DNA from 4 places in the Arthrobacter sp. Marseille-P9274 genome. Region 1 is predicted to be linked to each of the others. Evidence: riboswitches for the same ligand, from Rfam matches in the RefSeq annotation. Region 1 holds a riboswitch; each other region holds the start of a gene.
What was found. Region 1 has a riboswitch for S-adenosylmethionine ahead of OC550_RS04315 (bifunctional o-acetylhomoserine/o-acetylserine sulfhydrylase). Riboswitches for the same ligand answer to the same signal wherever they lie in the genome.
Positions count from the first base shown of each region.

Region 2: linked by a shared signal. The riboswitch ahead of OC550_RS17930 (substrate-binding domain-containing protein) and the one ahead of OC550_RS04315 (bifunctional o-acetylhomoserine/o-acetylserine sulfhydrylase) in region 1 are both predicted to bind S-adenosylmethionine.
Region 3: linked by a shared signal. The riboswitch ahead of OC550_RS19885 (cobalamin-independent methionine synthase II family protein) and the one ahead of OC550_RS04315 (bifunctional o-acetylhomoserine/o-acetylserine sulfhydrylase) in region 1 are both predicted to bind S-adenosylmethionine.
Region 4: linked by a shared signal. The riboswitch ahead of OC550_RS12405 (hypothetical protein) and the one ahead of OC550_RS04315 (bifunctional o-acetylhomoserine/o-acetylserine sulfhydrylase) in region 1 are both predicted to bind S-adenosylmethionine.

Region 1 covers NZ_CAMPOV010000001.1:956,691-963,720, forward strand. The annotation lists gene OC550_RS04305 (hypothetical protein) at 26-988, opposite strand; gene OC550_RS04310 (VOC family protein) at 1,178-1,819, opposite strand; SAM riboswitch class IV at 1,930-2,044, shown strand; gene OC550_RS04315 (bifunctional o-acetylhomoserine/o-acetylserine sulfhydrylase) at 2,113-3,432, shown strand; gene OC550_RS04320 (homoserine O-acetyltransferase) at 3,466-4,593, shown strand; gene OC550_RS04325 (winged helix DNA-binding domain-containing protein) at 4,638-5,846, opposite strand; gene OC550_RS04330 (SGNH/GDSL hydrolase family protein) at 5,862-6,629, opposite strand; gene OC550_RS04335 (alpha/beta fold hydrolase) at 6,869-7,030, shown strand, end outside.
Region 2 covers NZ_CAMPOV010000003.1:116,294-123,323, reverse strand. The annotation lists gene catA (catechol 1,2-dioxygenase) at 1-570, opposite strand, end outside; gene OC550_RS17940 (SDR family oxidoreductase) at 1,080-1,883, opposite strand; gene mgrA (L-glyceraldehyde 3-phosphate reductase) at 1,965-3,035, opposite strand; SAM riboswitch class I at 3,295-3,391, shown strand; gene OC550_RS17930 (substrate-binding domain-containing protein) at 3,483-4,577, shown strand; gene OC550_RS17925 (sugar ABC transporter ATP-binding protein) at 4,561-6,108, shown strand; gene OC550_RS17920 (ABC transporter permease) at 6,105-7,030, shown strand, end outside.
Region 3 covers NZ_CAMPOV010000003.1:566,357-573,386, forward strand. The annotation lists gene OC550_RS19875 (ABC transporter substrate-binding protein) at 1-740, opposite strand, end outside; gene OC550_RS19880 (CoA-binding protein) at 1,123-1,539, opposite strand; SAM riboswitch class I at 1,680-1,791, shown strand; gene OC550_RS19885 (cobalamin-independent methionine synthase II family protein) at 1,804-3,015, shown strand; gene OC550_RS19890 (ABC transporter ATP-binding protein) at 3,298-4,140, shown strand; gene OC550_RS19895 (aliphatic sulfonate ABC transporter substrate-binding protein) at 4,251-5,300, shown strand; gene OC550_RS19900 (ABC transporter permease) at 5,300-6,223, shown strand; gene acs (acetate--CoA ligase) at 6,214-7,030, shown strand, end outside.
Region 4 covers NZ_CAMPOV010000001.1:2,669,189-2,676,218, reverse strand. The annotation lists gene OC550_RS12410 (TM0106 family RecB-like putative nuclease) at 1-3,108, opposite strand, end outside; gene OC550_RS12405 (hypothetical protein) at 3,307-3,648, opposite strand; SAM riboswitch class IV at 3,664-3,827, opposite strand; SAM riboswitch class IV at 3,994-4,117, shown strand; gene OC550_RS12400 (hypothetical protein) at 4,145-4,306, shown strand; gene OC550_RS12395 (PIN domain-containing protein) at 4,303-4,737, shown strand; gene OC550_RS12390 (hypothetical protein) at 4,829-5,110, shown strand; gene OC550_RS12385 (alpha/beta fold hydrolase) at 5,227-6,024, shown strand; gene OC550_RS12380 (YchJ family protein) at 6,035-6,439, shown strand; gene OC550_RS12375 (DEAD/DEAH box helicase) at 6,462-7,030, opposite strand, start outside.

The sequences.
Region 1 (7,030 bases):
CGGAAGACGCACGAAACAGTTGCCGCTACATATTGGTCCAGCTCTGGCTCCAACGATCCTGTGGGAGTCCCGCCTGGCGAAGGAGGGAGACCAAGCGCGGCGGCTCTTGGGAATCGGGCTGCCAGATGTCATCCCACATCCAGCGGGAAACCCGAATACCGGTGGCCCTGATGCGATCCTCACGCTTCTTCTCCCGAACAACTGCACCTGCGGGGGTGTCGCCCTTCAGATAGGCGTCCCGGGAGTACTTGACGGCCCCGTCGAACTCGCCTGCCAGTTTTTGGAGCGGCCAGAAGAAGTCCAGGATTCCGACCCTACTGCCCTGCGGATCATCGACCGGCCACTGCAATTGCGGTTCCGGAAAGTGATTCACGTACATGAGAGCCCTTGAGTAGGACTCGCCGGCAGACTGCGCCGCCCCATTGGTAAAGGCCAGCACCTTCTCGACCCGGCGCCGTTTCGCAGGGGGCAGCATCGAAGCCAGAAACCGGAGCCGCTCAACGTCGAGGGCAGCAAGGCCGTGCCGGTCGTCGACTCGAAGGACATGGTCCATTGCAGGCACGGCTTCCGCGAAGGGGCTGTTGGCGGCGATATCTATGACCGTCTGCGCTCGGGATGTCACTATATAGCCGCCATATGTGGTCAGCGGCTCAAGAAGCACGCACTGCTGGACGGCCACTCCCGAGCGTGTGCGTCCATGCGTACCATCGCGTGCCAGGACGTACACCAGGGGCGATCGGCGGATTACCGGAATGCCCCATAAAGCGGCGGCGGATTGCCGGATCAGTGCCCGGTCCCTCCTCCCGGTCCCGACAACAGCGTCGATGCGGACCCGCTGTTGCTCCCACCACGGCAGTTCTTCGAACGGCGCCGCCTCTGCATACACGCCGCGGCGGAGCCTAATGAGCTTTCCGATTCTGGCCTTGACCGCCAGCGCATGCCGGTCCTGGCCTGCTATTTCGACGTCTCGGGAATAGATGAGTCGCATGCCCACAGCCTGCCGCCAGACAGAGCGGTAGGTGCATGGTCATGTCCGGGTCTGTGGATCCCGAGAGCCCCGGCGATCCTGTGTAGGCAGAATGCAAGAGGCTCCGTTTTGGTTGCTCCGCTCCAGTTCGAAGCGGAGCAGGCAACCAAAACGGAGCCTCAGGCAGAAAAGGGGCGCGGGCGCCGGGAACTAGAGCTCGACGATGCCGTTCGGGGTCTCGAAGCGCACGGACATGATGCCCGGCGTGCCGTTCGGTGCCGTCCAGGCGACCTTGATGTCGTCCAGGAGCGCGTCCACCGGCGTGCCCAGCCAGTCCGCCACCCGCGCCGAGGAGCCGGCGATGGTCAGGCCGATCAGCTTGGCGGTCGCATCGTAGGCCTTGGACGGATGCAGGTCTTCCGTGCCCTCGTCCCAGCGCAGCATGTACGGCACCTGCGGGTCCGCGATCAGGCCCTTGATGCCGATCTGCTGCCAGGTCAGCTCCCGGCCGTCGGGGAACTTGCGATTGCCCGGGACGGCATGCCGGCCCAGCCTTTCCTCGAACGGCGCGAGGTCGTCGACCTCAACGCACCAGCCCATCCAGCCGCCGCCGGCCTCGGACCGGGCGCGCACCGCCTGGCCGAAGGGTGCCTTGTCCGACGCCGGGTGGGCCAGCACCTCGACGACCTCGAGATAGTGGTGGTCGGCAAGGGGGAAGATCGTGTTCCGGGTGCCGAAGCGGGGATGCACCCCGCCCTTGACTGCCTCGATGCCTAGGGCCGAGGCAATACGCTCGGTGGTGGCAGCCAGGCCATCGGGTTCACATGCATAGGAAACGTGGTCGAAACGCATAACTCATCTTGGCATTTTGTGATGTGCCTCTCGACTTAGGGTGGCCTAAGCTACATTCACACGCCGTCACATACTTGCCGATCCGCAGGCCTTCGCCGAACCTTGATACAGGTCATGAGTGCCAGCATCGAGCCCCGGCTTGCTGGCCGGCAACCCTCCAACCGCGGTGGGGTGCCCCGGGTGAAGACCTGGTTTCCGCCACCAGGCGCGAAGCAAGCGCGGGTCGCAACCTGCAGCCACGCCACCGGCGGCCGCAGTGCTGACCCCTTCATATCAGCGAGGGAGTTGCAGTTATGTCCAACAACTGGTCATTCGAAACCCGTCAGATCCACGCCGGCCAGGAGCCGGATGCGGCAACCGGAGCCCGGGCGCTGCCGATCTACCAGACCACATCGTTCGTCTTCCCCAGCACCGACAGCGCGGCCGACCGCTTTGCGCTGCAGGAGCTGGCGCCCATCTACACCCGCATCGGGAACCCCACGCAGGAAGCCGTCGAAACCCGCATCGCCAGCCTCGAAGGCGGCGTCGGCGCGCTCCTGTTGTCCTCGGGCCAGGCCGCGTCCACGTTCTCCATCCTGAACTTGGCGGAGGCCGGAGACCACATCGTTGCCAGCCCGAGCCTCTACGGCGGCACCTACAACCTGTTCCAGAACACGCTGCGGAAGTTCGGCATTCAGGTGACCTTCGTGGCGGACCCGGACAACCTGGACCAGTGGCGCGCGGCCGTGCAGCCGAACACCAAGGCATTCTTCGGCGAAGTCGTCTCGAACCCGCGCCAGGATGTCCTGGACATCGAGGGCGTCAGCGCCGCCGCCCATGAGGCCGGCGTGCCGCTGATCGTCGACAACACCCTGTCCACCCCGTACCTGATCCGTCCGATCGAATGGGGCGCGGACATCGTCGTGCACTCCGCCACCAAGTACCTGGGCGGCCACGGCAGCGCCATCGCCGGCGTCGTCGTGGACTCGGGCAACTTCGACTTCGCCAAGGACCCGGAGAGGTTCCCGGGCTTCAACACCCCGGACGAGAGCTACAACGGCCTGGTCTTCGCCCGCGACCTCGGCGTCGGCGGCGCGCTCGGCGCGAACCTCGCCTACATCCTCAAGGCACGCGTCCAGCTGCTGCGCGACCTGGGCTCCTCGGTGGCACCGTTCAATGCCTTCCTCATCGCCCAGGGCCTGGAGACCTTGAGCCTGCGCGTGGAGCGGCACGTTTCCAACGCGCAGCAGGTGGCGCAGTGGTTGGAAAAGAACGACGCCGTCGAGTCCGTTGCGTACGCGGGGTTGCCTTCCAGCCCGTGGTACGACCGCGGCCGCAAGTACGGCCCGAAGGGAACCGGGGCCATCATCGCCTTCGAGATCTCCGGCGGACTCGAAGCCGGCAAGCGCTTCGTCGACGGACTGGAACTCCATTCGCACGTGGCTAACGTCGGTGACGTACGCTCGCTGGTGATCCACCCGGCGTCGACCACGCACGCGCAGCTGTCGCCGGAGGCCCAGGCCGCCGCCGGCGTCACCCCGGGCCTCGTCCGGCTCGCCGTCGGCATTGAACACATCGACGACATCATCGCGGACCTGGAAGCCGGTTTCCGCGCGGCCAAGGGCGCAGCCTAGGCGCTTAGAGATGAAGGAATCACGGGCATCACTTTGACAACACTGCAACCACAGGAATTGCTGAACACGGCAGCGGACGGCATCTTGCGCCACGCATCCATCGGAGCCCTGGAATTCGAGACCGGCGGCTATCTGCCGGAGGTCGTCCTCGGTTACGAGACCTGGGGCACCCTGAACGAGGATGCCTCCAATGCCGTGCTCATCCAGCATGCCCTGACCGGCAGCACGCATGTTGCCCGTGGAGTCTCCGACGAGCCGGGCTGGTGGGATGCGCTGGTGGGCCCCGGGGCAACCATCGATACCGACAGGTACTTCGTGGTGGCTGCCAACATGGTTGGCGGCTGCTACGGATCCACTGGCCCGGCATCGCCGGGACCGGACGGACGTCCCTGGGGCTCCCGCTTCCCGATGGTCACCGTCCGTGATTCGGTCCACGCCGAAGCCCGTCTCGCGGACCTGCTCGGCATCCGCCGCTGGCACGCGGTCCTCGGCGGATCCATGGGCGGGGCACGGGCGCTCGAATGGGCCGCGACCTATCCCGAGCGCACAGCCCGCTGCGCCGTGATTGCCTGCGGCGCCGCCAGCACGGCGGAACAGATCGCCTTCGCCCAGGCCCAGGTTTTGGCCATTCGGCTCGACCCGAACTTCAACGGCGGCGACTACTACGAGGGTCCGGCCCCGGTGGACGGCCTCGGCATTGCCCGCCGGATCGCGCACATCAATTACCGCTCCGAGCCGGAGTTCGAGTACCGCTTCGGCCGCAACGCCCAGGGCGCCGAGCAGCCCTTCGGCAGCGTCACCGCCGCCGGCCGCGGCCGCTACGCGGTGGAAAGCTACCTGGACCACCAGGCCACCAAGCTGGCGGGCCGCTTCGACGCCAACAGCTACATCCACATGACCGAGGCCCTGATGAGCCACGACGTGGCCCGCGGACGCGGCTCTGTGGCTGAGGCCCTGGCGGGAGCGGAGACCGAGTTCCTGATCGCCGCCGTCGACTCGGACCGGCTGTACTTCCCGGAGCAGTCGCGGCAGCTCGCAGCGGCTCTGCCCAACCCCGTGAAGGTCCACATGATCCAGGTGCCGACCGGCCACGACGGGTTCCTGACGGACATCCACCAGCTGCACGACGAGTTCGCCGCCAGCTTCTTCCCCCGCGGCTAGCTTCGCACCTCCGCCGGCGGCGGCAGCGCCAGCTCCACGGGCTGCTAACCGGCGGCGGCGCGCACGGAGATGTCCGCGCTCAGCGGCCGGGCCAGGAACGTCCGGTACCGTTCCAGCGCACTGTGCAGCGCCTGCTCTTCGCCATCCTCCAGCGTCCGGTGCAGCAGGAGATTGACGACGGCGGTGCCCGGCTTGAGTGCGTGCTGCCAGTTCCCGATCATCCGCCCGTCCAGAAGCACCACGTGGCTGGGCACCTTCGCGTTGGCCGGGGCGGGAGCGGCGCCGCCCAGATAGCCACGGGTGGGGGTGTAGCCCATGACGTACTCGTCGTAGCACTGGATCAGGTCCACCCGCGGACTGCGCGGACCGCGCGCGGGGGACCCGCCGTCGTCGAACCAGAGGAACTCGTGGCCGTCGACCACGGCAGAATCAACACCGGAATAATCAACACCGGCAGAATCAACACCGGCGGCACCATCCGCGCAGCCCGCCGATACCGCGAGGCCGCGCCGGACGTCTGACTGCGTCAGGCGGGACCACAGCGCGCAGTCCTTGACGGTGGCCGGGCCGTGGCCGGAAAAGTAGCGACGGACCAGCATCGCCAGGGCCGTGTCCCGGTCGAAGCCGCAGGACAGACGGGGCACCCGCTCGTCGAAGGCGGCATAGGTCTGCCGCACGGTTCCGCCGGGGGTCGGCCGCGGCACGCCGCTGACCAGGACCTCGTCCAGCTCCGCGTGGTAGACCAGATGGGCCAGCCGCTGGTTGCGCAGCGGGGAGCCCATGAGTTTCTCCCCGGTGTCCGGCAGCAGCCCGGCCTGTTCCAAGGCGGCGGCCAGGTCCTCCCGGGTCGCGTTCCGACCGTCCGCGACGACGGCGCCGAGCACGTCGTTGCTGCTGCACACCGTGTCGGCGTCGATCCCCAGCTGGCGGTCCCGCGACGTGTTGCCGGCACGCAGCCGCGGGGCGGAGAGCATCATCAGCCAGCGCAGGTCCCCTCGGTGCACGAAGTGCCAGGTCGGCCGGAGCACGTGGGTCCGCAGGACCGTCCCGCCCCTGATGGCCGAATCGACGGCTCCGGCGTCGTCCTGCCCGGAACCGGCGCACCGCTGGGCCAGGGACCAGCGCGCGTACGCGTACTCCTGGGCCTGGACGGCCAGCAGGGCCTTCACGGCAGCGGGTGCGTCCGCGGCTCCCGGGCCCCAGAGCCGCTGGGCCAGCAGCCGCCGGCGCGGAATCGCGGCTGCCGCCAGCACCCCCGGCATCCGGCGCTACCCCGCCGCGCCCGGCGGCATGCCCGGGCCGAAAATGGGGCCCGCGGTCGGTCGTTTGGCCGAGATGCCGTCGCCCGAGGACTGGTGCCGCAGCCTGCGCACCACCCACGGCACCAGGTGCTGCCGAGCCCAGACCAGGTCCTCGCTCCGCGCCGTCCGCCAACGCTTCGGCGGCAGCGGGTTCGGAATCTCGGGGTGCAGCGCGTGCCGGACATTCAAGGCATCGAGCACCATCGCGGCGACCGTGTGGTGGCCCAGCGGGGAGAAATGCAGCCGGTCCGGCGCCCACATCCGTGCATCCTTGAGCTGGCGCAGGGCCCACATGTCGGCGATGATCGCGTCGTGCCGGGCGGCCACGGTGCGCAGGTTCTCGTTGAAGATCGCGGCCTTGCCGCGGACGCTGCCGATGACGGGCGTGTCGCCGATGTCCGGTGCCGTGAAGAGCACGATCGTGGCCCCCGAATCGGCCAGCTTGGCAATGGCGACGTCCATCTTCTCGGCCAGCGCATCCGGGTCGCCGCTGCGCCGGATGACGTCGTTGCCGCCGGCACAGATGGAGATCAGGTCCGGCGACAGGTCCAGCGCCGGCTGCAGCTGCTCTTCGATGATCTGCTGCAGCAGCCGGCCGCGGATGGCCAGGTTGGCATAGGCGAAGTCGGCGTGGCCGCGGCTGAGTTCTTCTGCCACCCGGTCCGCCCAGCCGCGGTGGCCGCCGGGGCTGTCAGGGTCGGGGTCGCCGATGCCTTCGGTGAAGGAATCGCCCATCGCGACGAAGCGGCTCCACGGGTGGTCGGGCGTGCGGCTCGGAGACGAGAATGGTTCGGCATGGCTCAGGTTGGTCACAAGCACCATGGTCTCTCCCGCCTCCCAACTTCGCCACCGAAACGGTTGGCCAAAAACCTGAATCGCCTTTCAGAAAATGCTGGCGCCCACCATGAGAGCGGGGCTAGTGTTGGGGTCCAAGGCGGCCAACGAGGGTTGCCGTGGACCCCTCGGGAGGAACCATGACGCTGCTGGATGGCATCGCTGCGCGCCGACTGCCTACGGACCGGCTGACCGTCAACGTGCTGGAACGGCAGGGTGACAGTCCTGAGGGCATCCCGGTGGTCCTGGTCCATGGCAACATCTCGTCAGCGCTCTTCTGGCAGGAGCTGATGCTCCGGCTG
Region 2 (7,030 bases), on a different contig from region 1:
GGTGTTGATGGCGAAGTTTCCGTCCGCGTCGGCAATGACGGTCCCGCGGAGGTTCCATTCCGGCAGGCCCGGCGCGTACTGGGAGTAGAAGCCGAGGTCGTCGGCGTGCCAGATCTCGATCTTGGCTCCGGCCAGGGGCCGGTCCTCCAGATTCGTGACGCGGCCCTGGAACAGCAGCGGCGTACCCGGTTCGTCCTCGCGCATCGGCAGGGTGGCCGGGGTGCGCTGTTCCGGGGCATCCGGGACATAGTAGGGACCCTCGATGGTGCCCTTGGACCCGTGCCGGTTCTCGTTGGCGACCTGCTCCACGGAGTGCTCGACCCAGACATCCAGGAAGAGGGGCCACTCACCGTCCTCGCCGACCTTGATCAGCCAGGCCTTGAAGGCGTTGTATTCGTCGTAGGTGACCTTTTCTTCCAGCACGGTGTCGTTGATGGCCTTGACGAGGCGGGAGGCAAGCCGGTTCACGCGCTCCTTGTCCGCCCCGGCGGCGGATGCCTTTTGCGCCCGGAACCTCTCCGTGGCCCGCTGGCCGGAGGCGGCCGCGGTTGCTTCGGTTTCCTGAGTCATTTCTTCACCTCTCCAGATCCAAGCGCGCGGACCATCATTCGAAGCCTGCGGTGCTGCTGAACGCCATACTTATGACGGGCGTCCGGCGGTGGCCGTGGCGATTGCAGTTCATTCAGGCCGCAGTACCGCCGTACCCGTGGAAAAGCTCTTCCAAGTGCAGTCTGTGACTCGGATCACGCGCTGTCAAGGAGGCCTTATGGAGGTCCCTGCCCGAGGTTGGGCGCGGTGGGCTGCAGGTGAGCGCTCTCCCGGGCATGTTCCGTTGCGGTTCCTCGGATCATCAGGCACTCAGGGAATTGCCAGCTTGCGTTCTGCCTGTGCCCAGTCTGGGCCCCTAGATTAGTCAGTACCTCAAAGGTGCGAGTGAGCGGCACCGGCCAGGGTCAGGAGTTCCCCCAACCTCCCGGACCGGCCGGTGCCAACTCTTTTAACGCCCGAACTCCCGGATCCATGAACGTCTGGAGGTAGACGAGGGGATTCCCGGAGGTATGCATGGCGCGCGAAGCCCGCTACGCATCGCGGCGGCGGGCCAGGCGCTCTACGACTCTGTCCGGCAGGAAGCGGGCGAGGACGGCAGCCGCCTTGTACTTCAGCGAGGGGATGGACAGGGGCTTCCCTGCCCCCGCGTCCCGCAGGGCTTCGCGGACGACCTGGTCGGCGTTCAGCCAGGCGAAGGACGGAATGGTTTTCTTATCCAGCCGCATCCGGTCGTGGAATTCGGTGTGGACGTAGCCGGGGCAGAGGGCGGTCACGGAGATTCCCCGGTCCCGGTAGAAGACGTTGGCCCAGCGGCTGAAGTTCACCATGAGCGCCTTGGCCGCGGAGTAGGTGCCGCGGGGAGTGAAGGCCGCCATCGAGGCTACGTTGATGATGCGTCCGCCGCCCGTGGCGGCCATGGACCGCAGGGCGGCGTGGCACAGGCGCAGCGGGGCTTCCGTGTGGATGCGCAGGTGCTTGAGCTCGTCCTCGAGGTCGTTGTCGGCGAAGTTTCCGAGCAGTCCGTACCCCGCGTTGTTGACCAGCACGGTCACGGGCCGGTCCGTGGCGGCGAGGCGCGCGGCGACGCGGTCGATGCCGTCATCCGTGATCAGGTCGGCGGCGATGGTCTCCACCGGCACCCCGTAGCGTTGCTGCAGCGAGGCCGCCGCCGCGGCGAGGCGCTCCCCATCGCGGGCCACCAGGACCAGGGCGAGGCCGCGCTCGGCCAGCTGGCGCGCGAACTCGGCGCCGAGGCCCGCGGTGGCGCCGGTGATCAGCGCCGTTCCGGGCGCGGCGGGGGTGTTGCCTGCAGGACGATGATGCTCGTTAGCCATGGCCCGACTGTAATGCAGGGCGGGACGCACCGGTCGAAGCCGCCCCGGAAAGGTGCGTCCCGCCGTCGTACTTTTTCTGCGTTAGATGGAGGCGGAGACCTCCCAGATGTCCACGTTGGTGCCTCCCGCGGTGATGTCGTCGATGCGGCGCAGCTCGTCATCCGAGAAGGAGGTGTTGGCGAGGGCACCGAGGTTCTCGTCCAGTTGGGTTGTGGAGGAGGCGCCAAGCAGGACGGAGGTGACGCCGCCGTCGCGCAGCAGCCAGGCGATGGCGAGTTGGGCGAGGGTCTGGCCGCGCTCGCCGGCGATCTCGTTGAGGGCGCGGGCCTTGGCGATGTTCTCTTCGGTGATGTGGCCCTGCAGCGAGCCGCGTCCGCCGCTCGGCTCGGCGCCGGCGTCGCCGATGTACTTGTTGGTCAGCAGGCCTTGGGCGAGCGGGGTGAAGGCGATGGAGCCCATGCCGTTCTGTTCGAGCGTTTCCAGCAGCCCGTTTTCCACCCAGCGGTTGAAGAGCGAGTACGCCGGCTGGTGGATCAGCAGAGGGGTCCCAAGATTGCGGGCGATGTCCGCGGCCGCGGCGGTGCGCTCGGGCGAGTAGGAGGAGATGCCGACGTAGAGCGCCTTGCCCTGCCGGACCAGGGAGTCGAGGGCGCCGATGGTCTCTTCGAGCGGAGTGTCGGCGTCGGCGCGGTGGGAGTAGAAGATGTCGACGTAGTCCAGGCCCATCCGCTCCAGCGACTCGTCGGCCGAGGCGAGGATGTACTTGCGGGAGCCGAGCTGGCCGTGGGGTCCGGGCCACATGTCCCAGCCGGCCTTGGAGGAGATGACGAGCTCGTTGCGGTACGGCCTGAAGTCCTTGCGGAGCATCCGGCCGAAGTTCTCCTCGGCGGAGCCGTAGGGCGGGCCGTAGTTGTTGGCCAGGTCGAAGTGCGTGATGCCGCTGTCGAAGGCGTGGCGGAGGATTTCGCGCTGGGAGTCGAAGGTGCGGTTGTCGCCGAAATTCCACCACAGGCCGAGGCTGATGGGCGGCAGCAGGAGGCCGCTGTTGCCGACCCTGCGGTAGCCGAAGTGCTCGTAGCGGTCGGCGGCGGCGACGTACGGCCGGTGCGTTTCGGGGACGGGGCTGAAGCGGACTTCGTTCTGCGGGGACAAGGAAACCTCCTGTTGGCTTGGGAAGGCGGCGGCCGCGCCAGACGAGGCGGGGCTGCTTCATGAAAAATCCTAGGGCCCTGCGGGCGTGGCCGGAACAGCACCGTGAAAGCCAGCGACGGTAGCGCAGCGGGGCAGTACTTGTCAGCGATTGAGTCGCGGCGTGACGAAGTATGGCAGCACGTGACTTTCCGTTGAGCCGGGAGCCCCGCCATGTGACGCCCGGGCGGCGCCGGACGCCTTCACATTGTTCAATGGATCCACACCATCTAGAGCGGCCGAGAGACCTGGCTCGTCGACGCCGCAGCAAGTTCATGGATTCCCGCCATGGATAGTGCTTCGGCCAGGACCGATGGAGATCTAACGATTTCGCCCGCACTGATGCGCAGCTGTGCAGCGCGGGCTGGTTCGCGATTCCTCCATCACCTGGACATTCGAAGGACACGAACCATGCATAAGACCAAAGCCACAGCCAACCGCCGTGCCACCAGGCCGCACCGCCCGATTTTCCGGGTCATCGGCCTGATCGCCGCGGCCTCGCTGCTCGTCACCGGCTGCTCCCTCAAGGAGCCGGTGCCGCAGTCCGGCGGAGCCAATCCGCAGGCAGGGGCAGGCGCTGCCAATGTCCCCGCCGCGGAGGAGAATTCCGTCGCCGACGCACCCTCGCTCGAGGGAAAGACCATCGGCATCGCCGCGAAGGACATCGTCCACGACTTCAGCCGCGTGGTCTACGAGGAACTGCAGGCGAGCATCGAGCAGCGGGGCGGCAAGGTGATTGCCACCCAGGCGGAGGCCAAGGATGACAAGCACGTCACCGACGTCGAAAATCTCGTCACGCAGAGCCCGGACGCGATCGTTGTGATCCTCGGTGACTCCCAGACGCTCTCACCGGCGCTGAAGAAGGTCGACGACGCGGGCATCCCGCTGTTCACCATCGACTTCCAGTCGGAGTACAGCAAGAACAACGTCACCAGCGACAACTGGGTCATCGGCTCCACCCTCGCCCGGACGCTGGCGGAGGACATCGGCGGCAAGGGCAAGATCCTGGCGTTCAACGGCTTCCCGGGTGTGGCCCCGTGCCGCATCCGGTACAGCGAACTGAAGGTGGTGCTCGAGGACTACCCGGGCATCGAGATCCTCGAGCCCGAGCTGCAGGACAAGTACGAGGGCACCATCGAGGACGCGAAGAAGCAGATCCAGGACCAGCTGCGGCGCCTGCCCGAAGGCGAAGTGGATGCGGTCTGGAGCTGCTGGGACATCCCGCTGATCGGGGCCGCGCAGGCGATCGACTCGGCCGGGCGCGACGACATCAAGCTGTACGGCGTCGACGCCGAACCCGGTGCGCTGGACCTGATCGCCGATCCCGGCAGTGCCTATCAGTTCACGGTGGCGCAGCAGACCAAGGCGATGGCCGCGAAGTCGGCCGAGAACGTCGCCCTGTTCCTGGGCGACCGGCAGGACGATGTGCCCAACACCAGCTACCTGCCTCCGGTGTTTGTCGACAAGTCGAACGTGAATCAGGTGCGCAGTGAACTCGGAATCTAGCAGCGAGCTGCTCGCGATGCGGGCGATCAACAAGTCCTTCGGCGCCGCACGGGTGCTTGCCGACGTCGATCTCTCCCTGGCGTCCGGCGAAATCCTGGGGCTGGTCGGCGAGAACGGCGCCGGGAAGTCGACCCTGATCAAGATCCTGACGGGTCTTTACACGGCCGACGGCGGCAGCATCGAGCTCGCCGGAAAGCCGGTGCTTATCACCAAACCTGCCGACGCTGAGGCGCTCGGAATCCACGTCATCCACCAGGACCGGCACTTCGCGTCGAAGCTCACAGTTGCCGAGCAGCTCTACCTCGGGCAGCGCGGGCTGGGCGGCGGCTGGGTCCGTTCCCGGCAGCTCGAGGCACGCGCCGCCGCTGACATCCAGCAAATCACCGGCCGGGAGATCGACCCGTCGCTGCTGATCGATCAGCTCACGGTCGCCCAGCAGCAGCTGATCCAGATCACCCGCGCGGTCCTCTCGGAGCCGCGCGTGCTGATCCTGGACGAGCCGACGGCCCCGCTGGCCGCCCGGGAAGCCGAGCAGCTCTTCGGGACGCTGCGGCGCCTGAAGTCCCACGGTGTCGGGATCATCTACATCTCGCACTACCTGCAGGAGCTCAACGACATCACCGACCGGATCACGGTGCTGCGGAACGGCCGCAACGTCGGAGACGTCCGGCTCCGCGACGGGGACACGCTGGAGGACGTCGTCGAGCTGATGGTCGGGCGCAAGGTCGTGGAATTCGAACATGGCCGCGAGCCCCGCCGGCCGCAGGACGATCGCCCGGCCCTGCGCGTCTCGGGGCTGACGGTCCCCGGCGCGCTCGACGGGCTGGACCTCGAGGTCAGGGCTGGCGAAGTGGTCGCCGTGACCGGGCTGGTGGGTTCCGGCATCGACGTGCTGGCCGACGCCGTCACCGGCATGAGCCGCCGGCACGGGGACGTGACTCTCAAGGGGAAACCCATTCGGCGGATCTCCGACTTCGTCGCCGACGGCGGAGCATATGTTCCGTCGGACCGGCGGCGCGACGGGATTTTCGTTCGCAACACCGTGCAGGAGAACCTGTCGATGGCGAGCCTGGGCCGCGTTTCCCGGCTGCTTGGATTCATTTCGCCGCGCCTGGAACGGAGGCTCTCCGAACGGCTCATCGAGAAGCTCGACGTGCGGCCGGCCGATGGTTCGGCCGTGGCCGGGAGCCTCTCCGGCGGCAACCAGCAAAAGGTTGTCCTGGCCAAGTGGCTCCAGACCGCACCGGCCGTGCTGGTGCTGGACCAGCCGACCTCGGGAGTCGACGTCGGCAGCCGATCGCAGATCTACACGCAGATCAATGAACTGGTCGACGGCGGGGCGGCCGTCCTGGTCGTGACCGTTGACCTGGAGGAGCTGGTCGGCATCGCGGACCGCACCTTGGTCCTGTACCGCGGCAAGGCCGTGGCGGAGCTGTCCGGTCCCGACGTGACGACCGACCGCATCCTGGAGATCGCCTCCGGTGCCGCCGACGGCTCTGACACCGCCAAAAAAACCAAGGAGTTCGCATGAGCGCCACCACCCTCGCGGGGGCCTCCGCGGCTCCGCGCACCAGGCCAGCGCTGATCACCTGGGCCGGCTACGCCATTGTCGTGCTTGTCCTGGCCGTCTTCGCGGTGGGATCACCGCATTTCCTGCAGTGGTCCAACCTCGCCTCCGTCCTGAACCAGGCCGCCGTCTTCGCCGTCGCCGGGATCGGACTGGCCATCGTGATCATCACCGGCGGGGACGACGTCCTCGAGGGAGGCATCGACCTGTCCATCGGCGCGGTTGCCGGCCTCGCCGGGACGGTCACGGCCGTGGCCGTCGCCGCCGGCGCCGTGAACGGTGCCGCCGTGGTCCTCGGCCTGAGGCCCCTGCTGGCCACGCTGGCCACCATGGGGATCGCGACGTCGCTGGAACTCGTGGTCAGCGAGAACATCAAGGTCGCCCTGGAGGGGGAGCTGTTCCTGTGGCTGCGCCAGGGGAGCCTGCTCGGCCTGCCCGCCGCCGTGCTGTTCCTGGTCGTCATCGCCTTCGTGGCGTGGTGGGCGCTGGGCAGGACGGCTTGGGGCGTGAACAGCTATGCCGTCGGACAGAACGCCACCGCGGCTTCCGTCGCCGGCCTGGCGCCCTCCCGCTACCGCTTTACCAGCTACGTCATCAGCGGGCTGCTCGGCGGGATCGCCGGAATCATCCTGGCCTCGCGGCTCTCCGCCGCGGTGCCGGGCATCGGAACCCAGATCCTGCTGGACATCATCCTGGTCGCCTACATGTCCACGGTCTTCTCCCGCCGCCTGGTGGTCAACGTGCCGGGAACTGTCGTCGCCGCGGTATTCGTGGCGGGCCTGGCCAACGGCCTGACGCTCCTCGGCGTGGCCAGCCAGTGGATCGGGGCCGCCAAGGGCGTGCTGATCCTGCTGGTGCTCGCCGTCGTCGTTGTTCGAGGAAGGAG
Region 3 (7,030 bases), on a different contig from region 1:
TTTGCGGTCTCCGGCGCCCAGGCATAGTCGGCGCGCTTGGCCAGCACGATCTCCTCGTCAGGCTTCTCCGACTCGAAGACGAACGGGCCGGAGCCGGAAATCTTGGCGATGTCCGATTGGCCGGCGTTGTCCAGTTCCAAGGTCTTGGGCGAGACCAGTCCCGCGGCTACGGATGAGGTCGCGCGCAGGAAGTTCGCGTCCGCGCTCTTCAGCTCCACCTTCACGGTGTCTTCATCCACGACTTCCGTGGACTCGTAGGCGGAAAAGTCCACGTTCGGCTGGATCTGGGCCTTCTCCAGCCCCTTGCCTAGTACGTCAAGGTTGGCCTTGACGGCCTCGGCGTCCAGCGGAGTGCCGTCGCTGAAAGTCACGTCCGGGCGGATGTCGAAGGTGAACTCCGTGTTGTCCGCGTTGCCGCTGAACTTGGAGGCGATCCAAGGCACGAGCTTGCCCGATTCGGCGTCGAAATACGTCAGCCTGTCGAGCACGCTGTTGAGCACGTTGGCTTTCTCGTAGAAGCGCGCCGACTGCGTCTGGAAGTTATTGATGGGGGTGACTTCGGCGAAGACCAAGGTCCCGCCCTGGACCGGCTCGCTGCTGTTGGCGGCAGGCTCCGCGCCGCCGCCGGAGTTGCCGCCGCATGCAGTCAGCAACAGGGCAGAGGCGGTCAGTAGGGCGGCAGCCCGGGCCCGGCGGAAGCGGCGGGGCGAGCGCGGCTCGTTCTTGTCTTTGGTGGCCATGAAGGCTCCTCTCGGTCAGTACCGAGGAACGCCATTGCCCAAGGACCTGACCGCGCGGCAGCGAGGCAGGGACCAACGGGAAGATGCGGCTAACTCCATCGGTCCTGGCAGGAGCACCCTACGGAGCATGTCCTACCGCGCGGTGCGCGGCCCTCGAACATGTCCCTTGTTATCGACGCGGATCCAGGGTGATCCGGCGTGACCAGGGTTGCTGCAGCGTCATAGAGCCAGGTCTCTCAGCTGCTCGGGATGGTTACGCAACCAGTGTGAGGGGCCACGGGTCACACTGAAAATAGCCTGCGTCACAACTCGTCATGAAGGGAAATCTTCTTGCGTGCCGCCCGCGTGCCTGCGGATGGCAGCGAACCGCAGCCGCAAGCCGCTAGAGCCCGAGGGCCGGGGCTTCGATTATGGGACAGGTGTCCATGACGACGTCGAGGCCGGCGGCTTTGGCGCGTTCCGCGGCGGCCTCGTCGATGACGCCGAGCTGCAGCCAGACGGCCTTGGCGCCGGCTTCGATGGCTTGGTCCACGACGGGACCGACCTTCTGGGAGTTGACGAAGCAGTTGACCACGTCGATGCCGCCGGGGATGTCGGCGAGCTTCCGGTACCCCTGCCGCCCGTGCACGTCTTCGCCCTTGAGGTTGACGGGGATGATGTCCATGCCGCGCTGGTCCAGCATGTACCGGGAGACGCCCAGTGCCACCCGGCGCGGGTTGTTGGAAAGGCCGACGACGGCCCACCGGGCGGGCGTGGTGAGCAGCCGCTTGATGACTTCCGGATCGTTGACGTGGCCCATACGGTCAGCCTATCGCCGGGCCGGGCCGCCGGACAGGGCCCGCGCCAACCCCGCGGCCGCCGCGCGCGCGGCGGGAAGCCGCCCTGCCGCCGTCGTTCATGGATTTGCCAGGACGGGCCGCCATGCCGTTGAGTAAGGGCATCCCATCCCGAGCGGCCGAGAGACCTGGATCGATGAAGCCGCAGCAACCGACCCGATGAGCGCCTCACAGGCCCTGCCACGGAACGGTGCTACTGCCAGGACCGATGGAAAGGCAGCTCAGCTATGTCCCTGAACACCGACCACATCCGCGTCACCCATGCCGGTTCCCTGCCCAGAACGCCGGAACTGATCGCGGCCAACGAGGCGAAGGAAGCCGGCGGCATCACCGAGGAATTCCGCCGCCTGCTCGCCGACTCGGTGGCCGACGTCGTCGAACGCCAGAAGAACCTCGGGATCGATATCCCTAACGACGGCGAGTACGGGCACACGATGTCCTCGTCCGTCGATTACGGGGCCTGGTGGAACTACTCGTTCGCCCGGCTCGGCGGCCTCGAGGCCACCGACGTGGACCGCTGGGCGGACACCCAGGTCCACCGCTCGTCGCCCGGCAACATCGTGCTGACCACGTTCACGGACCGGCGCGACCGGGTGAAGTTCAACGACGCCTACACCGACCCGTCCGCCGGGATCCTGGCGCACCGGAAGTCCGTCAAGCAGCCAAAGATCGCGGGGCCGCTAACGTACACCGGACAGGATCTCGTGGCCTCGGACGTGGAGAACCTGAAGAAGGGGCTGGCCGCGGCAGGGCTTGAAGAGGGGTTCGTGGCGGCGCTCTCCCCCGGCTCGTGCGCGCGGATCGCGAACGACTATTACAAGACGGACGAGGAGCTGGTCTACGCCTGCGCCGACGCGATGCGCGAGGAGTACAAGGCGATCATCGACGCCGGCCTGACCGTCCAGCTCGACGACCCCTCGCTCGCCGAGAGCTGGGACCAGATCAACCCGGAGCCGGCACTGGAGGACTACCTGAAGTTCATCCAGTGCCGGGTCGAGGCCACCAACTGGGCGCTGCGGGACCTGCCGGCGGAGCAGATCCGGCTGCACGTGTGCTGGGGCTCCTGGCACGGCCCGCACACCACGGACATCCCGTTCGCGGACATCATCGGCTCCGTCCTGCAGATCAACGCCGGCGCCTACTCCTTCGAGGCGGCCAACGTCCGGCACGAGCATGAGTGGCGGGTCTGGGAAGACACCAAGCTGCCCGAGGGCAAGTCGATCATTCCGGGCGTGGTCTCGCATGCGACGAACGTGGTGGAGCATCCGGAGCTGGTGGCGGACCGGATCGAGCGCTTCGCCAGGCTGGTGGGGCGCGAGTCCGTCATCGCGTCGACCGACTGCGGGCTGGGCGGGCGGGTGCACCCGCAGATCGCCGTCGCCAAGCTCGAAGCGCTCGGTGAAGGCGCGCGGATCGCCACCCGCCGGCTCTGGGGCTGAACCGGCAGCGCCTCATCCGGCGGGCCAGCCGGCGGCCGGCCGAGCGGCCTTTGTTACGGCGGATGAGGTGCGGGTTTGCCGGAAGCCGCCCGGTGGCGGTTCAATAGGCCTTGACCATCCCGAGCGGCTGAGAGACCTGGCTCTACGACGCCGCAGCAACCCTGGTCGCCGGAGTTCTGCCGTGAACGCCGACGATATCGAGGTTCACCGCCGCGGGCCGGTGCATCTGCACCGAAGGCGTGATCCGTAGGGTGCTACTGCCAGGATCGATGGAGTGATCCCATGACTGCTTTGGCATCTTCTGCCCGCCCCTCGGCCGCCGCATCCTCGCAGGCACGCCGCCCCGACCTGTCCTCCGCCCTGCCGGTCTCCTTCCGCAGGCTGCGCCGCACCTTCGGCACCGGTGGATCGGCGCACACCGTCCTGCGCGACATCGATTTCGAGGTGGAGCGCGGCGAGGTCCTGGCCATCCTCGGCCCGAGCGGCTGCGGCAAGTCCACCCTGCTGCGCGCCACCGCGGGTCTGGACGCCCCGAGTGCCGGCACCGTCAACATAGGTACGACGCCGGTCCGAGGCATCGATCCGCGCTGCGCCTTTGCGTTCCAGGAGCCGAGGCTGCTCCCCTGGCACACACTGCAGGCCAACGTGGCCATCGGCCTGCCGAAGTCCGCGAGCGCCAAGGACGGCAGGGCCAAGGTCGGGCGGCTGCTGGAGCTGGTGGGCCTGGACAAGTTCGCCAAGCACCGGCCGCGGGAGGTCTCCGGCGGCATGGCCCAGCGCGCCTCGCTGGCCCGGGCGCTGGCCCGCAACCCCGGCGTGCTGCTGCTGGATGAGCCGTTCGGCGCGCTGGACGCCCTGACGCGGATCAAGATGCAGGACCTGCTGCTCGATATCCACGCCGCCGAACCGACCACGGTCCTGCTGGTGACGCATGATGTCGACGAGGCGCTCCAGCTGGCAGACCGGATCGTCGTCCTCGGCAAGGAAACCGGACGCGAAGGCGACGGCGCCACGATCGTGCGCACCGTCGTCGTACCCGGCGAACGCCCGCGCGACCGCGGCTCCGCCGAGCTGGCGCGAATGCGCAGCTCCCTGCTGGAAAGCCTAGGCGTCGAGGGCCATTAGCCCCCGCCCGGGCCCTCACCGGCGGACCCAGAGCACAACCGAACCTCTTGAAACTCTTGCTGAACCTGCAGCGCCCTCTCCTGCGCTGCGCCTGATCCGAAGGACCTGACATGCCGATCTCCCGCCGATTCACCCGCCGTTCCCTGCTCGGTGCGGCCGCCGTTGCCGCCTCCGCCTCCCTAGCCCTGACCGGCTGCGTCGCAGGCGAGGACTCCGAGGCCAGCGCCGGGGGCTCGGCCGCCGCCAGCGACGGCGTGCTGAACATCGACTTCGCCACCTACAACCCGCTGAGCCTGGTCATCAAGGAAAAGGGCTGGCTGGAGTCCAGCCTCGCCGACCAGGGCGTCGAGGTGAACTGGGTGCAGTCGGCCGGCTCCAACAAGGCCAACGAGGCGCTGCGCTCCGGCGCCATCGACGTCGGCTCCACCGCCGGCTCCGCGGCGCTGCTGGCCCGCGCCAACGGCTCGCCGATCCAGGCCATCAGCCTGTACTCGCAGCCGGAATGGGCCGCCCTGGTCACGCTGCCGGACTCGGGCATCGACTCGGTGGAGGACCTGAAGGGCAAGTCCGTGGCCGCGACCAAGGGCACCGACCCCTACTTCTTCCTGCTGCAGTCGCTGGAGGAGGCCGGGCTGTCGCAGGACGACGTGACCGTGCAGAACCTGCAGCACGCGGACGGCCTCACCGCCCTGAACAACGGCTCCGTTGACGCCTGGTCCGGGCTGGATCCGATCATGGCCGGCGCGGAGCAGGATGGGGCCGAGCTGTTCTACCGGAACCTGGACTTCAACACCTACGGCTTCCTGAACGCGACCGAGAGCTTCCTCAAGGAGGATCCGGAGGTCGCGCAGACCGTCGTGAACGCCTACGAGAAGGCCCGCGCGTGGGCGGCCGAGAACCCCGAGGAGACCGCACAGATCCTCGCCGACGTGGCCGGGCTGGACCTTGAGGTTGCGACGACGGTGATCACCGAGCGCAGCAACCTGGACGTGGATCCGGTGCCGGGCGAGACGCAGCGGGCGGTACTGGAGAAGATCGGTCCGGCCTTCGTGGAGACCGGCGACGTGGCCAACCAGAAGCAGATCGACGACGCGCTCGGTTCCCTCCTCAATGACTCGCTGGTGAAGGCGGCCGATCCGGCCGCGATCAAGGAATCCTGATGACGCATCTCGGGAATCCGGCTTCCACCGGCAACAGTGTTACCGCCACCAGCAAGGAAGGCCTCGAGGCTGCTGGTATCGCGGTAACCACCGCAGGCGCCGCCCAGCCTCCCGCCCCTGATCAGGGCGGCCGCACCCCGGCAAACGGATGGTCCCCGGCCGGGGTGCTGGAAAAGGGCTGGGCGCGCCTGCTGCTTGGACTGCTCCTGCCCGCGGCGCTGATCGGCGCCTGGCAGTGGAGCACGTCGGCAGGACTTTTCAGTGTAGTGCAGCTGCCGCCGCCGGCCATGGTGTTCGAGGCGGCCGTGGACCTGATCCAGCGCGGCGAACTGGGCAAGCACGTGGCGATCTCGACGCAGCGCGTGCTCATCGGTTTCGGCCTCGGGGCCGGGCTTGGCCTGGCGTTCGGCGCCCTGGTGGGCCTGTCCCGCGTGGCGGACGTGCTGCTGGCGCCGACCATCGGCGCCCTGCGGGCCGTGCCGTCGCTGGCCTGGGTCCCGCTGCTGATCCTCTGGATGAAGATCGGCGAGGACTCGAAGGTCACGCTGATCATGATCGGCGCGTTCTTCCCCGTCTTCACCACCGTGTCGCTGGCCCTGCGCCATGTGGACCGCAACCTGGTGGAGGCCGGCAGGGCCTTCGGACTCAAGGGACTGAAGCTGCTGACCACGGTCCAGCTCCCCGCCGTCGTTCCTTCCGTCTTTTCCGGACTTCGGCTGGCGCTGGCGCAGGCCTGGCTGTTCCTGGTGGCCGCGGAACTCATCGCGTCGTCGATGGGGCTGGGCTTCCTGCTGACGGATTCACAGAACAACGGCCGGACGGACCGGCTGCTGCTGGCAATCGTGCTGCTGGCAGTCATCGGCAAGATTACTGACGCCCTCCTGGGCGTCGCGGAGAAATGGGCAGTAAAACGATGGGCATAAGCATCACTGAAGAAACCTCGGTCATCGCCTGGCCGGAGCCGCAGACCGAAGAAGAGCGGATCGCGTTCTGGGAGGACGCCGCGCGGCGCCTGGAATGGGCCGAGCCGTGGCACACCGCCCACTCGGCCACCCCGGTGGATGTCGAGGCGCGCCGGGGTCCGGAGCTGCGCTGGTTCGAGGGCGGCAAGCTCAACGCCGCGGTCAACTGCGCGGACCGGCACGTGGCGGCCGGCCGGGGCGACAAGGTGGCGCTGCACTTCGAGGGCGAGCCGGGCGACCGCCGCACGGTGACCTACCGCGAGCTGCAGGAGCTGGTCTCCCAGGCCGCGAACGCGCTGCAGGGCCTGGGCATCGGCAAGGGCGACCGCGTGGTCGTCTACCTGCCGGTGCTGGTGGAAACCGTGGTCATCACGCTGGCCTGCGCCCGGATCGGCGCGGTGCACTCGCTGGTCTTCGGCGGGTTCTCGGCGGAGGCGCTGCGCTTCCGCGTCGAGGACACGGGCGCCAAGCTGCTGGTCACCACGGACGGCCAGTTCCGCCGCGGGACCGCCGTGCCGGTGAAGGACAACGCGGACGCCGCGGTCTCCGGCGAGAACGCGATCGAGCACGTCCTGGTGCTGCGCCGCACGGGCAGCGACATCGCCTGGACCGAGGGCCGCGACGTGTGGTGGCACGACGTCGTCGACACCCAGCCGCGCGTCCACGAGGCCGAGGCCTTCGACGCCGAGACGCCGCTGTTCATCATGTACACCTCGGGCACCACCGGCCAGCCGAAGGGCCTGGTCCACACCACCGGCGGCTACCTGA
Region 4 (7,030 bases), 1.7 Mb from region 1:
GGTGGAGTTTCCTTCGTGCTGCACGAGCACGCATTCGACGCCGGGGCGGGCTCCTTCCAGCAGCCGGCCGGCCGCGGCGGGCGCGCTCGCAAGGCGTCCCTCGTAGGAGAGTTCGGAGACGGCCCGGCACAGCTCCGGATGCATCCGCCAGCTCCGGGCGAGGAAGTAGCCCAGGTCCGTCGGCAGCGTGGCATGGCCGGCGGAAAGCCAGCCCAGGGCCGATTCGTCCACCGGTTCCGGGTGGGTGCCCTGCGTGACCTGCGGAAGCTGCTGCGGGTCGCCCAGGAGCAGCAGTCTTCGGCATGCACGGGACACGGCGAGCGTATTGGCCAGGGAGAACTGCCCTGCCTCGTCGATCACCAGCAGGTCCAGCGAGCCGGCGGGGACGCTGTTGCCAGTCATGGTCCACGCCGTCCCGCCGACCAGGGCGCCCCCGGGTCCGTCGAGCAGGCGGGCCACATCCATGTCCGTTGCCTGGCCCCAGGGAACCGGATTGCCGCTGGACTTCTTCGCCACCCGGTCCACTGGGACGCCGCCCTTGTCCACGGCAGCCGTCATCATGTGTTCGACGACGGCGTGGGACTGGGCAACGACTCCTACCTTCCAGCCGCGCTCCACCAGCCGGCCGATGACGTGGGCCCCTACATGCGTCTTGCCGGAACCGGGCGGGCCCTGGACAGCCAAGTAGGAGCGGTCGAGGTCTTCCACCGCAGCCAGGATGGCCTCGATGTAGGCGTCCGGCCCCTCGCCGACGGCCGGCAGCTCCGGCAGAGTGCCCAGCCTCGGAGGGAGCCGCCGCAGGAGGTCCAGCGCAGGCTGGGGTGGAAGTTGCCGAAGGCTGCGGCCCACCTCGGCGGCCAGGGCGGCCAACGCCTCCCGCAACGGCTTGGTGTTGGGAGGCGGGTCAGGAGTGAGCGCCAAAGGGAAGTCCGGGTACTCCTCGGCGCCCTTGGGCAGCCGGTCGAGGAGCAGCAGCACGTCCTTTCCGTCCTCGGCGTCGAGGCCAAGGACCTCGCTGCGAAAGCAATAGGTACGGTAGTTGACGCCGTTGTCCTGCCCGTCCAGGTGCGCAGGGGCCGGCGGGTCGTAGACCCGGCAGACCGTCGTCCCTTCCTTGATGGTGGAACCGGGCGCCAGCCTGCCCGTAAGACGGAGCCGCCGAACGGGGTTTGACCTTGCAGTCGGCTTTGCCCAGTCCTGTAGTACCTCGCCGGATTCCACCGTGAAGATGTCCCGGGATTCCCACCAGTCCGCCAGCGGCGCATTCAGCCGGTCGTAATGTCCCCACCAGAACTGTTTGTCTTCCCTGCGGTGGTATCCCACGGACGCCGCCACCATCGCAACGGCCTGCTCGTCCGGTGTCAGTTCTCCGCCGGCGTGCAGCGCACGCTCGGTGGCGGCCGCTACGTGCTCGAGCAGCCGCGCCTCGTCCGGCGAGGGTTCCTCAGGTTCCGGGCCGGGGTCCGGCTCCGCGGTCAGTGCCCGTGCTATCCCGCGCTCGTCGGCCCGATCCAACAGCCAGTCGCGGAGGCGGAGCGTCGAGAGGCAGTCGTACTCGTTGTAGTCGCGGATGCTGGCCAGGATCGCATCCGCTTCCTGGTGCCGGCCGCTGTCCCGGGCTTCGCAGTAGAGGGCGTAAGCGACGACGGACCCGCCGGCATCTTTGACGTCACCCGAGCGCAGGTGCGATCCCATGTACAGGGGCTCGAGCTTCTTGATGCTGTAGGACTTCTCGGAGATCCGCAGGCTGTTGCGCACCACGTCGTAAAGATCGACCAGCACGCCTTCGCGCAGCAGGGCATCCACGGCGTCCTCGCCGATGACGTGCTGCAGCGAGAGCCGGCGCAGCGCGGCCTTCTCATAGTTGGCGTAGTGGTAGATGTGCAGGTCCGGATGCTGCCTCCGCCGCCGGCCCACGTAGTCAAGGAATTCGGCCAGTGCCTTTCCTTCTTCGGCGCGGCTGTGGGCCCAGAACGGCAGGAAGGGCGGGGCGGCTCCGGGAGACGGCGGGTTCTCCATGACCCCGAACAAGTACTCCAGTCCCCAGGTCCCGGCCTGGTCCTGCCAGAGCGGGTCCCCTTCGAAGTCGAAAAAGATGTCTCCCTCGCTCGGCGCGGGGAGAGTCCCGAGCGCGTTCGCTGCCAGCACCCGGTAGGCGAGGCGGTGCCGGGTTCCGTCGCCGTCCGAGTACTGCACGGCTCCGTCCGGTTCCACTGCACCGGTCTGCATCCTCGCCTGGTCGCGCAGCCGGGCCAGCACGCCGTCCGGGGCCTCGCCCGGGGGCAGCTCCATGGCCGCCAGTTGGTCGATCGTGGTGACGCCCAGGTCCCGCAGCCGGCGGCGACGGGCCGGGCTCATGCGGGAAACCAGCAACACGTCCCGGTGCAGTGCTACCTGCTCGGCGCAGTAGTCGCAGCGCCCGCACGCCGTGTGCCGCTCGTCTCCCCACGCCACGGGGGCAGGCTGGGCCCGGTGGGCTGCAGTGAGCTCCAGGAAGCGGCTGCGGCGCTCGCGGAAGACCGGCAGCAGGTCCCGCAGGCTATGGTCGCTGCGGGAGCCGTCGCCCAGCACCAGGGTCACGGTAGGCGAGGGGGAGATGCCGGCTTTCAGCAGCTGGTCGCCGTAGGCCGCCAGCTGGAGCAGCGCCGTGACCTTGGCGTGCCGGGCTAGCTTGGAGTCATACACCGCGTAGCGGGGCGAGCCGCCGTCCTCCTCCTTGACCAGGAAATCCGAACGCCCGTGGAAGCTGCCGTCGAAGAAGGAGGCCTGGAACACCACGTCCGCACCGGAGCGCAGGGCGGCGATCGATTCGCGATGCTTGGCTTCAAGCAGCGGCCTGGTATAGCCCGCGATCTCGGCGATCTCCACTACTCCGGCGCCGAAAGTGTCCCGGAAGTCCTGGAGCACGCGGTGCTCGTGGACGTCGCCCAGCTCGGCCGTGCGCGCCAGCATCTCGTCCGGCGGGAACTCCGCCTTCGGGTTGCGTCCGAGCTTTTCATCCAGCTTCCGCAGCAGCTGGTATTCGCACTGGGCGGCCACCACCAGGTCGCTCGCGGTGAAGATCAGGTCCCGGGGCGCGCCGGGCGCCAGCGGATCGAGCAGGAACACGGTGCCTCCTGGAGGAGAAGTTGGTCCCGCCGGCGCCGAAACCCCTGTCGGGGGCCCCGGGCCGGCGGGCGGCTCATATGCTCAACTTCTATCAGCCGGGTCCGACAGTTTGCGCACGTTCCGCCGGACCGCCCGTATCCGGGCAGGCGGGAAACGCCATCAGCAAGGAGCGGACGCAGCACCGCGGCGTAAGGTGCGCTAGCTGCAGTCCCGCGGTCCGCCGTCGTCGTTCAACATCCTGCGCAGCGAGAAGAAACGGTTGCCCGCGCCCGGACGGGTGCTGGGAATGAGCAGCTTGGAGTACTTTTCGCACCACAGCGCGGACCCGTCCGAGTCCATGGCCGCTTCCAGCACGGCGCCGATGTCCTCGGAGTACAGCATTTTCTGTTCGCCGTCCTGGCACAACTGGACCAGGCTTAGCTCAGCCTCGATATGGACGGCAACCTCGACCCACTCGTCCAGGACAGTGTTGTCCCTGAGACGGACTGTGCGCTCGCGGTTGCTGCTGCGGCTGTCTTTTTCTATTGGATATGCACTCATCATTCTTGTTCTCTCCGGTTGTTCTTGCCCGCACCGAGTCCCCTTCAGAACCTCGTTGTCCTGTGAAATGCAGGCCGCTTCGTCATCCGAACCACCCGCGAACATGGGGTTGGTGTGTGACCGGTCGGAGCCTTGCAGCGCCCGGCGAGCCGGTGTGCTGCGGATCACATCTCGTGAAGCAGTACCAACTATAGGGTCCTGCATGCACATAGCCAAACGGTTGCTGCGAAGTAAACAATTTGTTGTAGGCCCGTTACCCCTCGTAACGGGATGTTGGGCCGTGTTACTTCCGGTGACGAAACGGCCCGTGACTGGCGGCACAAGCTCTGGTTATACTCGCTTCAGCTTCAGGAATTGCGGCCGCTAAGCTCCGACTTGGCCGCGTACCAACCCCACGCTCTCTGGGTGGTTCGGATGACGAAGCGGCCTGCATTCGCCCACGGGCAAATGGTGCGGGCAAGAGCACGTGAAAGGACCGGTGCCCGGCACCGCTTCCATGAGTACACCTAATCCTGCCCACGCCGGCCTGCGCGTGATGAGCCTTGCCGACTACGAACAAGTAACGGCCGTACGCCAGGAATTCGTCGACTTCCTGCTCGGGCCCGCCGGCCTCCCGGTCCGGCAGGATGCGCGGACGCCACGCGCGGCGGGCTTGTGAGGGGTCCCTCGGGCCTGTTGCTGGACACCGACGTCGTCGCCGAAGTGCGCCGCGCGGAGCCGCATCCGGCGGTCGTCGATTTCCTGCAGCGCCGCCGGCACCTCGGCATCTACATTTCCGCGCTGTCCGTGGCGGAGCTCCATCTGCTGGGCAGCCAGGACGCCGGGGGGTCGGACGACGGCGGCGCCTGGCTCGGCGAACTGGCGTCGCGCTTCTCGGGCTTTATCCTGCCGGTCGACCTGGACGTCGCGATGGCCTGGGCGCCGATGGCGGGGCATCCCGAGGTCACGGCGGTTGATTCGCTGATCGCGGCGACGGCCGTGCAGCACTGCCTGACGATCGTGTCCCGGAACGTCGAGGGGTACCGCAAGCTGGCGGTCCCGGCCATCGACCCGTGGCAGGTGGGGCAGTTCGCCGAGAGTCCGGTGTAGGGCTGTGTACGTCGCCTGCCGCCTTCCGGCACTTCCGGTTCGGCGGCCCGAGGGCGACAATGGTGCTACGGGCTCCCTGGAGGAGATGGCCATGGCACGCAAAGACAGAAGCACCCGCGGCGCGTACGGAACGGAGCGGGCGGAGGGCATGGGCCCGCTGCCGCTGCACGGCTCGGGAGACGATCCGGTGATGCCGAACCTGGCCGCGGCACAGATTCCCGGTCCCGGCACCGCCCACGTCAGAGCGGGGGAGGGCGGCGTCCTCCCGGACGATGCCTCCGACCCATTCGAGCAGGAGGGCCACCAGCATCCGGGGGTCGTCCGCAGCGGCGGTGGATTCCGGCGCTGGCTGAGACGTCTGCGCCGGGCCTGAAGGGCATCTCTCCTCCGGCGCGGCTGAACCGCCCGCGCCGGGGCCGAGTGCAGCCATCTTCGCCCTTCCCGCCGGTGCGGCACGGGCAGCGGCGGTGGCCTGCCTAGACTTGGACCATGCCCAACGCCCTAAACTCCGTGGACCGAACGCCGATCGCTTATGACGTCACTGGGGACGGGCCCGCCGTCGTACTCCTGCACGGTTCCGCGCTGTCACGGGCGATTTGGCGCGGGCTCGGGTACGTGGGAGCACTGGCCGGCGATTTCACCGTGGTCCGGACCGACCTGCGGGGCCACGGCCGCAGCGGCAAGCCGCACGACGCCGACGCCTATCGGATGCCGCTGGTCGTCGGCGACGTCCTGGCCGTCCTGGACGCGGAGGGGATCGCCAGTGCAGCGGTGGCGGGCTACTCCTTCGGGGCGCGCGTGGGATTCGCGCTGGCCGCCGCGGCGCCCGAACGCGTGGAACGGCTGGCCACGCTGGGCGGCACCTACAGGGCGCAGGAGGGGCAGGTGGCGAGGATCTTTTTCGACGGCTACCTCGAGGCGCTGCGCCACGGCGGGATGGAGGGCTTCATCGACGGACTGGAGGCGGCGGGGAGGTCGCTGGATGCCGCCACGAAGGCGGCCTTCAAGGCCAACGACCCCCAGGCCTTGGTGGCCTACTTCGAACGAACCGAGGAGGAACCCGGGCTCACCGAAGCCCAGCTGGCCTCGCTGGGGATGCCGGCCCTGCTCATGGCGGGCACCGAGGACACGGCCAGGTTCGCCGACTCCAGGCGCGCGGCTTCGCTGATGCCCGGCGCCGGCTTCGTCCCGCGGCCGGGACGCACGCACGCCTCGACGCTCTTCCCGGCGCATGAGGTCCTGGCCGAGCTGGTGCCTTTCCTCGGGGCCGGGCAGGCGGCGGCGTAGGGTGGCAGCCATGTTCCGCGAATCGATTGCGCCGTCCGACCCCTGTCCCTGCGGCAGCACGGCGGCCTACCGCGACTGCTGCGGGCGCCTCCACGCCGGTCTGGCCGAGGCGGGGACGGCCGAGGAGCTGATGCGCTCGCGCTATTCGGCTTTCGTCGCCGGGGACAGTGCCTACCTGCTGCGGAGCTGGTCTTCGGAGACAAGGCCGCGCTCGCTGGAGCTCGATCCGGAGCAGCAGTGGGAGGGCCTCGAGATCGTCCGGGTGGTGAGGGGCGGCGCGAACGACACGGCAGGAACGGTCGAGTTCCGCGCACGCTTCCGGACCGGTGGAGCGGCGCAGGAACAGCATGAAGTCAGCACGTTCGTGCGTGAGGACGGCCGGTGGGTCTACCGCGGGGCGCTCGCACTCCGCTGAGCGGTTGGTCCGGCCCGGCTACTCAGTTCTCCAGCAGGCCGCGGATGTCCTCGGCGGTCAGCTTGGAGGAGAACATCGCGTCGTCGTCCATCACCGACGAGAAGAGCTTGGCCTTGCTTTCCTTCAGCGCCATGACCTTCTCTTCGATGGTGCCCTTTGCGACCATCCGGTAGACCATGACGTTCTTGGTCTGGCCGATCCGGTGCGTGCGGTCCACGGCCTGGGCCTCGCTTGCGGGGTTCCACCACGGATCGAGCAGGAAGCAATAATCCGCCTCGGTGAGGTTGAGCCCGAAGCCGCCGGCCTTGAGGCTGATCAGGAAGACGGGTGCCTTGCCTTCCTTGAAGCGGTTGATCACTTCGGCCCGACGGCGCGTTGTGCCGTCCAGGTAGCTGTACTCCACGCCTTCGACGTCCAACCGGGCGGCGGCCTTCTTCAGGAAGCTGGTGAACTGGCTGAAGATCAGGGCGCGGTGGCCTTCGCCCAGTACGTCCTCCAATTGTTCGAAGAGCACATCGAGCTTGCTGGAGGGCACGGACGAGTAGTCCTCGTGGACCAGCGAGGCATCCAGGCTGAGCATGCGCAGCAGCG